DNA from 4 places in the Agarivorans sp. Z349TD_8 genome. Region 1 is predicted to be linked to each of the others. Evidence: predicted binding sites of a transcription regulator. Region 1 holds the regulator's gene; each other region holds the start of a gene.
What was found. Region 1 encodes sigma-54, which starts transcription at its own class of promoters, with help from an activator protein. Its sites were predicted from a motif close to GTTGGCACGNNNNTNGNNT; they were not measured.

Region 2: a site for sigma-54 is predicted at 1,514-1,532, ahead of xdp1 (exosortase-dependent surface protein XDP1). Genes of this name have one in related genera too.
Region 3: a site for sigma-54 is predicted at 1,283-1,301, ahead of glnA (glutamate--ammonia ligase). Genes of this name have one in related genera too.
Region 4: a site for sigma-54 is predicted at 1,701-1,719, ahead of flgB (flagellar basal body rod protein FlgB). Genes of this name have one in related genera too.

The regions. Positions count from the first base shown of each region.
Region 1 is NZ_CP194037.2:4,166,867-4,170,064, forward strand. Features, by position in the region: gene lptB (LPS export ABC transporter ATP-binding protein) at 1-633, shown strand, start outside; gene ACRRS1_RS18690 (RNA polymerase factor sigma-54) at 685-2,190, shown strand; gene hpf (ribosome hibernation promoting factor) at 2,217-2,504, shown strand; gene ptsN (PTS IIA-like nitrogen regulatory protein PtsN) at 2,513-2,956, shown strand; gene rapZ (RNase adapter RapZ) at 2,983-3,198, shown strand, end outside.
Region 2 is NZ_CP194037.2:3,424,220-3,427,417, forward strand. Features, by position in the region: gene ACRRS1_RS15435 (tetratricopeptide repeat protein) at 1-566, opposite strand, end outside; gene xdp1 (exosortase-dependent surface protein XDP1) at 702-1,457, opposite strand; gene ACRRS1_RS15445 (ferredoxin--NADP reductase) at 1,703-2,440, opposite strand; gene ACRRS1_RS15450 (lipocalin family protein) at 2,546-3,070, opposite strand; gene ACRRS1_RS15455 (sulfite exporter TauE/SafE family protein) at 3,086-3,198, opposite strand, start outside.
Region 3 is NZ_CP194037.2:289,008-292,205, forward strand. Features, by position in the region: gene glnA (glutamate--ammonia ligase) at 1-1,198, opposite strand, end outside; gene typA (translational GTPase TypA) at 1,539-3,198, shown strand, end outside.
Region 4 is NZ_CP194037.2:1,942,825-1,946,022, forward strand. Features, by position in the region: gene ACRRS1_RS08840 (chemotaxis protein CheV) at 1-726, shown strand, start outside; gene ACRRS1_RS08845 (CheR family methyltransferase) at 745-1,569, shown strand; gene flgB (flagellar basal body rod protein FlgB) at 1,752-2,150, shown strand; gene flgC (flagellar basal body rod protein FlgC) at 2,150-2,569, shown strand; gene ACRRS1_RS08860 (flagellar hook assembly protein FlgD) at 2,580-3,198, shown strand, end outside.

The DNA.
Region 1 (3,198 bases):
GTCGGTTTATTAGGGCCCAATGGCGCTGGAAAAACCACCACTTTTTATATGGTGGTTGGTTTAGTCCCAAGGGACCAAGGGCGGATCCTAATTGACAACGAAGATCTGTCAAGTACCGCCATGCATACCCGGGCTCGCAAAGGCATAGGTTACCTACCGCAAGAAGCATCTATCTTTCGTCGCCTCTCGGTAGAAAAGAATATTTTAGCGGTCTTAGAAACACGTAAAGACCTCGATAAACAACAACAAATGGGCGCGCTCGATGACTTACTTGAAGAGTTTCATATTGGTCATATTCGCAAGAATTTAGGCATGAGTCTGTCGGGCGGTGAACGTCGCCGAGTAGAAATTGCCCGCGCTCTAGCTGCCGCACCTAAGTTTATTTTGCTTGACGAACCCTTCGCAGGCGTGGATCCTATTTCTGTTATCGATATAAAAAAAATCATTGAACATCTTCGTGATCGCGGTCTGGGTGTATTGATCACCGACCACAATGTAAGAGAAACACTAGATGTTTGTGAGCACGCCTATATCGTTAGCCAAGGCGAACTGATAGCCTCAGGAAAACCTGAGGAGATACTTAAAAATGAGCATGTGAAACGAGTTTATCTCGGTGAACAATTCAAGCTATAGTTAAAGTATGTCCTCAAACGCGATAATAAAAAGAAGGAACAGCGGTAATTAATGAAAGCATCTTTGCAGTTGCGTCTTGGTCAGCAATTAACCATGACCCCCCAGTTACAACAGGCCATACGCTTACTCCAGCTTTCGACGCTGGATCTGCAGCAGGAAATCCAAGAAGCTTTGGAGAGTAATCCTCTGCTAGAAGCAGATGAAGCGCAAGCAAATGACGCAGACTCGGCTGAATTTAAATCAGCCAGCGAGCAAAATAGTGATGCAAACAATAGCCAAACGGAGATCGATAGCAGCCAGATGGAAACTGGCGATGCGATTAGTCAAGATACCGTCGCAGACGATCTTCCGGTTGACTCAACTTGGGATGACATTTACAGCGCGAGTTCGGCTCCTGCCAGCTCTTCATCCGGTAGCAGCAGTGATGACAACGACATGTTGTTTCAAGGTGAAACCGTTGACTCCTTACAAGATCACTTGCTCTGGCAAATGCGCCTCACGCCTTTTAGTGAAATAGACCAAGCGATCGCCCTCGCCATCATCGACGCAGTCGACCAATCAGGTTACCTGACCCAAGATTGTGAGCAATTACTTGAGGGACTACGTTCGATTGAAAATAATGATTTAGATGTCGAGTTAGATGAAATTGAAGCAGTACTTAAACGTATTCAGCACTTCGATCCAGTTGGTATTGCTGCCCGCTCTCTACAGGAATGCTTACTCATCCAATTAAGTCGTTTCAGCGAACAAACACCTTGGCTGAATGAAGCGAAAGACATCGTATCGAATCATATTGATGTATTAGCAAATCGAGATTTTCGTTTATTGGCCCGTAAAACCAAGTTAAAAGAGGAGCAGCTACGCGAAGTGATGCGGCTGATTCACACCTTAGAGCCAAGACCTGGTAATGCCGTCGAACCAAATCAAGCCCAATACGTAATTCCCGATGTCTCGGTGATTAAACGTCAAGGTCGCTGGGTGGTTGAACTCAATCCTGACGCGATGCCAAAACTACGCATCAATTCACATTATGCATCGATGACTAAAACCTCGACCAACGCCAACGATACCCAGTTTATTCGCAGCCATCTGCAAGAAGCAAAATGGTTCATCAAGAGTATTGAAAGCCGTAACGAAACCCTACTGAAAGTCTCTAATTGCATCGTGCATCACCAACAAGCTTTCTTTGAATATGGTGAAGAAGCCATGAAACCGATGGTATTGAATGATGTTGCCGAAGCGGTTGAAATGCATGAATCCACGATCTCTAGGGTCACGACTCAAAAATTCATGCATACCCCTCGCGGGATCTTCGAACTCAAATACTTTTTCTCTAGCCATGTGGCTACCGATGGTGGAGGAGAATGCTCCTCAACAGCCATTCGTGCATTAATTAAGAAACTGGTTGCTGCCGAGAATACCAGTAAACCACTCAGCGATAGTAAAATCGCTGATATTTTGGCAGATCAAGGCATCAAGGTGGCTAGGCGTACGATAGCTAAATATCGTGAGTCATTGGCTATTCCACCTTCTAACCAACGTAAGAGCCTTATTTAAAGGCCACTATAAAGGGGACGACATCTATGCAAATTAACCTTACTGGACACCACGTAGAAATCACTGAGTCTTTGAGAGAATATGTCCACACTAAGTTTACTAAGCTACAACGACGATTCGACCAAATTAATAATGTCCATGTTATTCTCAATGTCGAAAAACTGAATCAGATTGCCGAAGCCACTATACACCTAAATGGTGGTGAATTATTCGCCACTTCAGAACACGCTGATATGTACGCGGCCATCGATAGCCTCATCGATAAGCTCGATCGCCAAGTCATTAAGCATAAAGAAAAACTCACCAAACATTAGTCATAGTAATGCAAATAGATAAAGTACTAAGCTTGGACTGCACCCAAAGTGCAGTCCAATGTTCGTCAAAAAAACGAGCATTGGAATTGATCAGTGAACTGGTTGCGAAGCAACTCGACACCACATCTAAAAGTATATTTGAAAGTTTATTAAATCGTGAACGCATGGGCAGTACTGGCATTGGCCAAGGCATCGCGATCCCTCACGGTAGAATAGGCAATCAATACCATGCGACCGCAGTATTATTACGCTGTACTCCGGCGATTTCCTTTGACGCCATTGACAATCAAGCCGTTGATTTAATATTTGCCTTACTGGTTCCCGAAGACCAATGTCAACAACATCTAAATACTCTCGCTCAAGTTGCTGAAAAACTTAACGATAAGCAAATATGCAAACAACTTCGTACAGCACAAAGTGATGACGAATTATACACGATCATGATAGCCTAAGACTCTAATCGTTATTAGGGGTTATCATGGAACTGATTATCGTTAGCGGGCGCTCCGGTTCAGGTAAAACGGTCGCACTACGAGTATTAGAAGATTTAGGTTATTACTGTGTCGACAATTTACCAGTCGTATTATGGCGTCCTTTAATTGAACACCTAAAAAGACAGTACACCAAAGTCGCCATTAGCATCGATGTGCGAAATTTACCTGATGAACCCTCACCCATCGGTCAACTAATTCGC
Region 2 (3,198 bases), 740 kb from region 1:
AAGGAGTGAGTGACTAATTTATCCGCTAAAAGGTATTCCTTTTGAGCTAAATAAAGGGTTGCCAGCGTATTGATTGCACTCGATTGATTCGGCGCTAACTGCAGTGCTTGTTCAAATTCTAACTTCGCGAGCTCAACTTGTGATTTGCGTAAATAGATGCGTCCACGTAATAGCTTCCATTCAAATTGACTATTTTTTGAAAACTCAGCAGAACGTTGCTCTAGCGCCAACACAGCGTCAATTTTCCCTTGCAGCAATAGCACGTTACCGAGCAAGGGGAGAACCAGATTAATATCCGCACCTAGAGATAAAGCTTCTTCTAACTGCTCCTCTGCTGCAGCTAAGTTATTTGCATTAAAATACACTTTAGCTAATAACAATTTAGAAGAGAGATGTTGTGGATTTGCTTTTAAGGCATTTTTCAAATGAATGAAGGCTTCATTCTCGTCACCTAATTGATAAGCCTTAACTGCCAGTTCATAGTTATTGGTTTGTTCATCGGCAAAGGTAACGTTTCCCATTAACAGCAGCGTGAGAGCAATAATCGTTTTATTCATTCTTAACATGCATTTCCTTTACTTCGCGTGAACAATCAATTGATTCAACAAGCAGTATCTAATGAACAAGCAGCAAAAAAAAGACAAAAAAATACGAAATACAGCGTATTTCGTATTTTTAAACTAAAAAGGAGTTCAGTTAAATTATGCTTGGCGCTTGTTCTTACGTAAAGCAAGTCCAAATAGACCCATGGCTAACAACATCACCGTGCCAGGTTCAGGAACACTGGTTGCTGGTTGTAAAGGATCTTCACCTGGAGTCGCCTTAGCCCCCGCTAATTTAAAGGCATCGTTGTTATCAGACCAACCGAAGCTTCCAAATATCGGATTGTATGCCCCAATCAACCAGTATTTAGAGCTAGCACTGGAGTCAATGGCCTGATAGGCAAATTCATCTGCATCCGCAACTTCCGCTTCGGTGGTCCAACCCAAGCCAGCCAAATCGTCCCAAGTTTGGCCATATAAAACTGGCGTATCACTACCGGAATAGGCGAGAACGCTAACATCGGCACTACTTGATGAACTATAACCGTAGTCTTCATAGGCCCAACCAAGCGTAAAACCAGACAGGTTAACTGACTGATCAAAGCTTAATAGCACCATGTCATGGTCATTACCAAAGCTGTCGATAGCATGGCTCGGTGACCCAGAGCGTTCGTCCTGATTTTTAGACATCAGGCCCCAATAATCGCTATAACTCAATCGAGTATTCGCTAAGGTTTCATCTTCGCGACGAGTCCCGGTATCGGACCAACCTTGAACACTCAAACCATCTAAATCTAGCGTATTGCCATAATTTGTTCCGGACAGAGTTCCATCATCGAAATCCCACACTTGCTCTGCAGCAACAGCCGACAAAGATAAAGCACAACTTGCTACTAACAAAATATGTTTAAACACAACGCCTCCCAACTAGCATCCTGCTATTAAAATTTAATCTTTTACTGCCTCATACAAAGCAAATTTCAAGCCAACTATAATTAATCTATTTAAACAATAACTTACAAACCAAACCTGATATTTTAAACGCTAAGTGTAAAAAAAGCTGACAAATGATTCCTTTGCTTTACATGCCGCAAAACTGAATGCAGCTGTAAACGCAGTGTAATTTTCAAGCGATTCTATCACAATAAAGTCAATCCACACTACCAATAGCGCTCTACGGTGATCTGTCCGGGCTTCCTGCGCAGGTTTTTAATCAAAGCTTTATGCTCTAGCTCTCGCTGTGCATCCGCGATCATCTCAGGATTTCCACAGATGATCACTTGCGAATTGTCTACCTTAAACTCTAAACCAACGGCGCGCTCCAGAGCCCCATTGGCGATCGCCAAAGGAATACGACTCTTGAGTGCATCAGGATAAACTTCGCGAGTCACCATTGCTTGAAAAATAAATTGCTCTGCATATTGAGCTTTATATTTATCAATCAACGGTTGATAGGCGATATCTTGAGCGTAACTGACGGCATAAACTAATACAATTTTTTCAAAGCGCTGCCATACCGCAGCAGTTTCTAACATTGAAAAATATGGACCAATCCCCGTCCCACTGCCGAGCAGCCATAGATGCTTCCCCTCAGGGACTTCATCTAAAACCATAAAGCCTGAGGCTCTGCTGGATACTTCGATACAATCGCCAAGCTGCAGGGAATGTAGATTGGGCGACAATAAACCTTGCTCAACTTTAATGGCTAAAACCTCTAAATAATCACTGTCAGGAGGATTCACCAAAGAATAAGCTCGAGCGATACGTTTTCCATCTCGCATTTCCGATAACTTAATGAACTGGCCGGCAGTGAATGGTTCAATATCGGCTTTTATCCGTAAGCTAAATAATTGTTCATTCCAATCAATACGTTGTATAACCAAACCTTTAGTCCACATCATGGTTCCCTCGTGACTAAATCAAAATATGCAACACTGTTATATTGCTCATAAAGCGCATAACTCTCAGCTCAGGAATAGCACCAAATTTGATTCAACAATGATTTATCGTCGCCGGCGTTGTTCGACAAAAATCAATTGACTGGTATCAAAACCATAGCTTTTGGCTTTCTTTAATAAATCAATTCGAAGCTGAGGGGAGATCTCGGGATTACGCGCCAAAATCCATAAATAATCTCGATTGGGTCCAGCAACCAACGCATATTGATAGTTTTTATCTAATACAAAAACCACATAGGCTCCGTAGAAAGGACCAAAGAAAGAGACTTTTAAATGCGCAACCTTTGGTGAATCGACAAACTTGGCGATGCCCTTCGCCTCAGACCAAGTTTGTTTTTGCTCAGAGAAGCCTTTGTTGAGCACTCTCACTCGGCCATCCCTAGCTAAACTGTAAGTCGCAGTCACTTGGCTTAAGCCTCGCTCAAAGGAATGATCGAGGCGCGCAATTTCGTACCAAGTCCCCAGATAACGAGACAAATCAAAGTTGTCTACAGGCTCTATACCCTCAGGCTTAGCAGTGCAAGCAGACATCAACAGCAGACTAAAGCAAACCAGTAACAAACGATTCATGAGCATGCTTCCAAATTAAAACCAAAGCGCCGCAATACAGCCCACTAAGGTCATCGCAAATAAAAACCACTTCAAAGTTGTGGGGGCAGCCTTAATGGCAAATTTAACCGCATAATGCGCGCCAATGA
Region 3 (3,198 bases), 1.1 Mb from region 1:
GTAGGTCGTACAAATCTTTATCCATAGCATCGCCAGGGTGGATCTTGTTCTTGATCCCGTCAAGGCCAGCCATCAACATTGCAGAGAATGCTAAGTATGGGTTGGCTGATGGGTCAGGGAAGCGAACTTCGATACGACGTGCTTTTGGAGATGGAACCACTGGGATACGAATTGACGCAGAACGGTTACGTGCTGAGTAAGCTAGCATTACAGGGGCTTCAAAACCAGGGACCAAACGTTTGTACGAGTTAGTCGAAGCGTTCGCAAAAGCATTGATTGCTTTCGCGTGTTTGATGATACCGCCAATGTAGAACAATGCAGTTTCAGATAGGCCACCGTATAGGTCACCAGCAAACAAGTTTTCGCCGTCTTTCCAAATAGATTGGTGAACGTGCATACCGCTACCGTTATCACCAACAACAGGCTTAGGCATAAAGGTTGCTGTTTTACCGTAAGCGTGAGCTACGTTGTGGACAACATATTTAAGAACTTGAGTTTCATCGGCTTTTTCAACAATTGAGTTGAATAAAGTTGCGATTTCGTTTTGACCCGCGGTTGCCACTTCGTGGTGATGCGCTTCAACAGTTTGGCCCATTTCTTCAAGTACTAAACACATTGCAGAACGTAGGTCTTGTGAAGAATCGACAGGGGCAACTGGGAAGTAACCGCCTTTCACTCCAGGACGGTGACCAGTGTTACCATCTTCGAAGTGCTTGTCTGAGTTCCAAGATGCTTCATCAGCATCAATTTTGTACATAGAACCTGACATGTCAGTTTTGTATTTAACATCATCAAACAAGAAGAACTCTGGTTCTGGACCAAAATAAGCTGCATCTGCAACGCCAGTAGAGCGCATGTAAGCTTCAGCGCGCTTAGCAACTGAACGTGGGTCACGGTCGTAACCTTGCATCGTTGCGGGTTCAAGAATGTCACAACGAAGGTTCAGAGTGTTTTCTTCAGTGAAAGGGTCTAATACGGCAGTAGATGCATCTGGCATCAAAACCATGTCAGATTCGTTAATGCCTTTCCAGCCAGAAATAGAAGAACCATCAAACATTTTACCGTCGGTGAAGAAATCTTCGTCAACCTGGTGAGATGGGATAGATACGTGTTGCTCTTTACCTTTAGTATCAGTAAAGCGTAAGTCAACGAATTTAACTTCTTGCTCTTTAAGCAAAGCTAAAACTTCTGCAGACATGTTTTTAACCTCCGGTGTCATCAAAATTGATGGTTCAAACGATTTAGTAGTATTTATGACGAATTAACGTTGTTGTGTTGCTTCAAGCTAAAATTGTGCCAACACATAAAGCCTTGATATATATGGTGGTACTACGACTAGGCATCAAATTAGTGCAAACTAACGCACCTTGTTGGTGCTATCTTTGTCCATATTGGTGCATGAGCTTTTGAGCAGATCAATCATACCCTAATTGCTAGTTAGAAAAACCGTGATCAACTTAAAACTATGAGAATTTGTCGTTTATATGTACAATAGCCCACTTTTTGATTTTACCTCATTATATAAAGGGCTAAACGCCGTGCTAGATAAGTTAAGAAACATCGCCATTATTGCTCACGTCGACCATGGGAAAACTACCCTGGTAGACAAGCTATTGCAGCAATCAGGAACTCTAACTACCCGTGGCGATGCTGAAGAGCGAGTCATGGACTCTAACGATATTGAAAAAGAGCGTGGTATTACGATTCTTGCAAAGAATACTGCTATCGAATGGCATGATTACCATATCAATATCGTAGATACTCCTGGACACGCCGACTTTGGCGGCGAAGTAGAACGTGTGATGTCAATGGCTGATTCGGTCTTGCTGTTGGTTGACGCACAAGAAGGCCCAATGCCGCAAACCCGCTTTGTGACTCAAAAAGCTTTTGCTCAAGGCCTGAAGCCAATTTTGGTGATCAATAAAATCGATAAGCCTGGCGCTCGTCCTGATTGGGTGATGGATCAAGTATTTGATTTATTCGATAACCTCGGTGCCACTGATGACCAATTAGACTTTAAAGTTGTTTACGCATCAGCTATCAATGGTTGGGCGACAATGGATTTAGATAATCCATCAGACAATATGGAACCACTGTTCCAAGCGATTGTAGATAACGTTGCACCCCCAGCCGCTGATCCAAACGGCGATTTCCAAATGCAAATCTCTCAGTTGGATTACAACTCTTATGTCGGTGTGATTGGTGTTGGCCGTATCACCCGCGGCAGTGTTGTGCCAAACCAGCAAGTGACCATTATTGGTGCTGATGGTAAGAAACGTAACGGTAAAATAGGCCTCGTGCTAAATTACCTCGGTCTTGAGCGTAAAGAAACTTCTCTCGCGGAAGCGGGTAACATTATTGCTATCACCGGTTTAGGCGAGTTAAAAATCTCTGACACCGTTTGTGATACCAATAATGTAGAAGCTTTAACACCTTTAAGCGTAGATGAACCAACGGTGAACATGACCTTCCAAGTGAACAACTCTCCGTTTGCTGGTAAAGAAGGTAAGTTTGTGACCTCTCGAAATATTTTAGAGCGTTTACAAAAAGAAATGGTGCATAACGTTGCATTACGTGTTGAAGAAATGGATGACCCCGATAAGTTCCGCGTATCAGGCCGTGGTGAGCTTCATCTTGGGATCTTGATCGAAAACATGCGTCGTGAAGGCTTTGAACTTGCAGTATCACGTCCAGAAGTAATTCTACGTACCGTTGACGGTAAACTGGAAGAACCCTATGAAACAGTGACCATTGATGTTGAAGAAGCGCATCAAGGCAGTGTTATGGAGCAAATGGGCATTCGTAAGGGTGACCTCACCGATATGGCTCCAGACGGTAAAGGTCGTGTTCGCATGGACTTCCTGATGCCAAGCCGTGGTTTGATGGGTTTCCAAACTGAATTCATGACTCTCACTTCGGGTTCTGGTTTGATTTACCATACTTTCGAGTGTTACGGTCCACACAAAGGCGGCACCATTGGTCAACGTCAAAATGGCGTATTAATCTCCAATGCTACCGGTAAAGCACTGACTTACTCGTTGTTTAACTTACAAGACCGTGGTCGTTTGTTTGCTAAACATGCTGACGAAGTATACGAAGGTCAGATTGTTGGGATCCATACCCGTGAAAACGACCTAACGGTAAACTGTTTGAAAGGTAAGCAGCTCACCAACGTTCGTTCTTCTGGTACCGATGAAG
Region 4 (3,198 bases), 2.2 Mb from region 1:
GCGCATATTCGAGGTCAAACCATCTCCGTTATCGACTTAAGTTCAGCGACTGGCGGCCGACCTATCGAAGATCTTTCTAAGTGTTTTATTATTATTTCTGAGTATAACCGTTCGGTCCAAGGCTTTTTAGTGGGCTCAGTTGAAAGAATTGTTAATATGAATTGGGAAGATATTCTGCCACCACCAAAAGGAGCTGGTAAATTTAACTATCTGACAGCGGTTACCGAAGTAGAAAAAGAATTGGTTTCTATTTTGGATGTAGAAAAAATCTTAGACGAAATTTCTCCTGTAAGCACTACCGTGAGTCAGACGATTGTCGATGAAGCAACCGAAAATGTTAAAAACGACAAAAAAGTATTGGTGGTTGATGATTCATCGGTTGCGCGTAATCAGGTTAAAAGAGCGGTGACGTCTTTGGGTGTTGAGACGATCCTTTGCCAAGATGGGCGTGAAGCTTATGAATTATTGGTGAACATGGCAAAAGATGGGCCGATTACTGATCAAATAGCTTTAGTTATTTCAGATATAGAAATGCCAGAGATGGATGGTTATACATTGACCGCAGAGGTGCGCTCTCATCCAGACTTAAAGAATTTACATATAATCTTACATACTTCGCTCAGTGGAGTATTCAATCAGGCGATGGTAAATAAAGTTGGTGCTAATGCCTTCGTTGCTAAATTTAATCCTGACGAGTTGGCTGCGGCTGTTCGTCAATCGTTATAGAAGAGTGTGGACGCATTTGTGAGAACAATCACTGACGATGTATATAAACAGTTCTGTGGCTTTTTAGAGAAGCAATGTGGAATTGTATTAGGCGATAACAAACAGTATTTAGTGAAAAGTCGTCTGTCTCCGCTAATGGCTCAGTACTCTATCGCAAGTTTAACCGAGTTGGTTCAAAAAGCGATGAGTTTACGCGAGCGAGATCTCCGTGCTTCGGTGGTCGATGCGATGACAACCAACGAAACCTTATGGTTTCGTGATACTTATCCTTTTCAGTTATTGGGTGATAAGCTTTTTCCTGAATTTCAAAAACTCACTCGGCCAGTTAAAATTTGGTCGGCGGCTAGTTCATCGGGACAAGAGCCTTATTCAATCATGATGACCGCTCTTGAATATCAAGCGAGAAAACCTGGTGCTTTATCGATGGGCGTTCAAGTGGTAGGGACCGATATTTCGCCGTCAATGTTGGAACATTGTAAGCGTGGAGAATACGATTCTTTAGCTTTAGCGCGTGGTTTATCGCCTGAACGTAAACGTCAATTTTTTGAAGCCACCAGTGATGGTCGTTTTCGAGTGAATGACAAAGTTAGAAAGAATGTCAATTTTCGCCCCCTAAATTTACTCGATAGTTATTCATTAATGGGTAAGTTTGACATTATTTTCTGTCGAAATGTGCTTATCTATTTTAACGCTGAAGTAAAATCTAAGATTTTGAATCAATTTGCTCAGGCTTTAAATCCTAATGGCTATTTGATGCTGGGCGCTTCCGAGTCAATTACTGGTTTAACCGATCGATTTAATATGTTGCGATGTAATCCCGGCATTGTATATCAACTGAAATAATTTCAACGATAGAGCGGCAGAATAGGCAACTCTTGCCGCTTTTTGCCGCTAAAGGTCCTTAAGTATTCAGTGCTTCGCCTTACTCAGGCTTTACTTTCCTATTTACTCTGTATTCCCAACGTCAAAAAAACACTGGCACAGCTTTTGCATTTTTCCATTTGTAATTGTGTGAAGAGGTGTGTATGGCAATAACTTTCGATAAAGCATTAGGTGTTCATCAGTATACGGTTGGGGTAAGAGCTCGGCGGTCTGAGGTTCTCGCGAGTAATATCGCTAATGCCGATACACCTAATTATAAAGCACAGGATATTGACTTTAATAAGGCTTTTGCAGCCGCTAAGGCTGGACAGCACAGTGGCATGCAGCTTACCAATGATCGTCATATGGGCGGTGGTAGCAGCCAATTTTCAGAATTGGGTTTTCGCATCCCCAACCAGCCCGACACGGGCGATGGTAACACCGTCGATATACAGCAGGAAAAAGCAGATTTTATGCAAAATGGTCTGGAATACCAAGCTGGTATCGGCTTTTTGTCTAGTAAATTTTCTGGTTTACGTAATGCGATTAAAGGAGGTCAATAATGAGTTTCTTCAACGTGTTTGATATCTCGGCTTCAGCGATGAAGGCCCAGTCGGTGAGATTGAATACTACCGCCAGTAATTTGGCGAATGCTGACAGCATCAGCTCTAGTATTGACCAAACCTATCGTGCTCGAAAGCCAGTGTTTGCTGCAGAGTTAGAACGTGCGGGTAACGCTCAAGGCGAGTCGGCAAAAGTTAAAGTTGCTGGTATTGTCGAGTCGGATGCCCCTTTGCGTAAAGAGTATTACCCAGAACATCCCATGGCGAATGAAGATGGTTATATCTTTAAACCAAATGTTAATGTGATTGAAGAAATGGCCGATATGATGAGTGCCTCGCGCTCCTATCAAGCGAATGTGCAGGTCACTGAAGCTGCGAAGCAAATGCTAAATAGCACTCTCAATCTGGGTAAAAGTTAAGGAGTAGGTCGTGTCTACTATTGATCCACTACAAGGTAACCGTTGGCAACCTGAGTCGATTGTTCCGGAAAGTAATAATAATCAGTCATTAGGGCAGGAAGACTTTTTCGCGCTATTGACCACCCAGTTGCAATATCAAGATCCGAGTAAGCCAGTTGATAACGCTGAAATGATCGCGCAAATGGCTTCCTTCCAGACTTCTGAAGGTATCGCCGAGCTGGGAACCAAATTTGACACGATGAACTCGATTATGAATTCGTCTGCAGCTTTGCAAGCCTCAACGCTAGTGGGGCAAAAAGTATTGGTACCCTTGGACTATGCCCACAATACGGGCAGTGGTTTTGAAGGGGTAGCGGTGACAGGCGCTGCAACGACCAATGTTAAAGTGACGATTGAAAATGAAGCTGGAGAAGTCGTTACAGTTATCGATTTAGGTGAGGGGAGTGGCAATATGAACTTCTCTTGGGACGGTACTGATTCCAACGGGAATCAAATGCCAGATGGAAAATATAACGTCAAAGTAAATGGCGTTCAGGGCGGTAAAGAGATCAGTTTACCCACCGCAACTTTCGCGAATGTAAGTAGTGTAAGTTTGGCTGGTGGTACATCTGGCGTAGTCGTCAATTTAG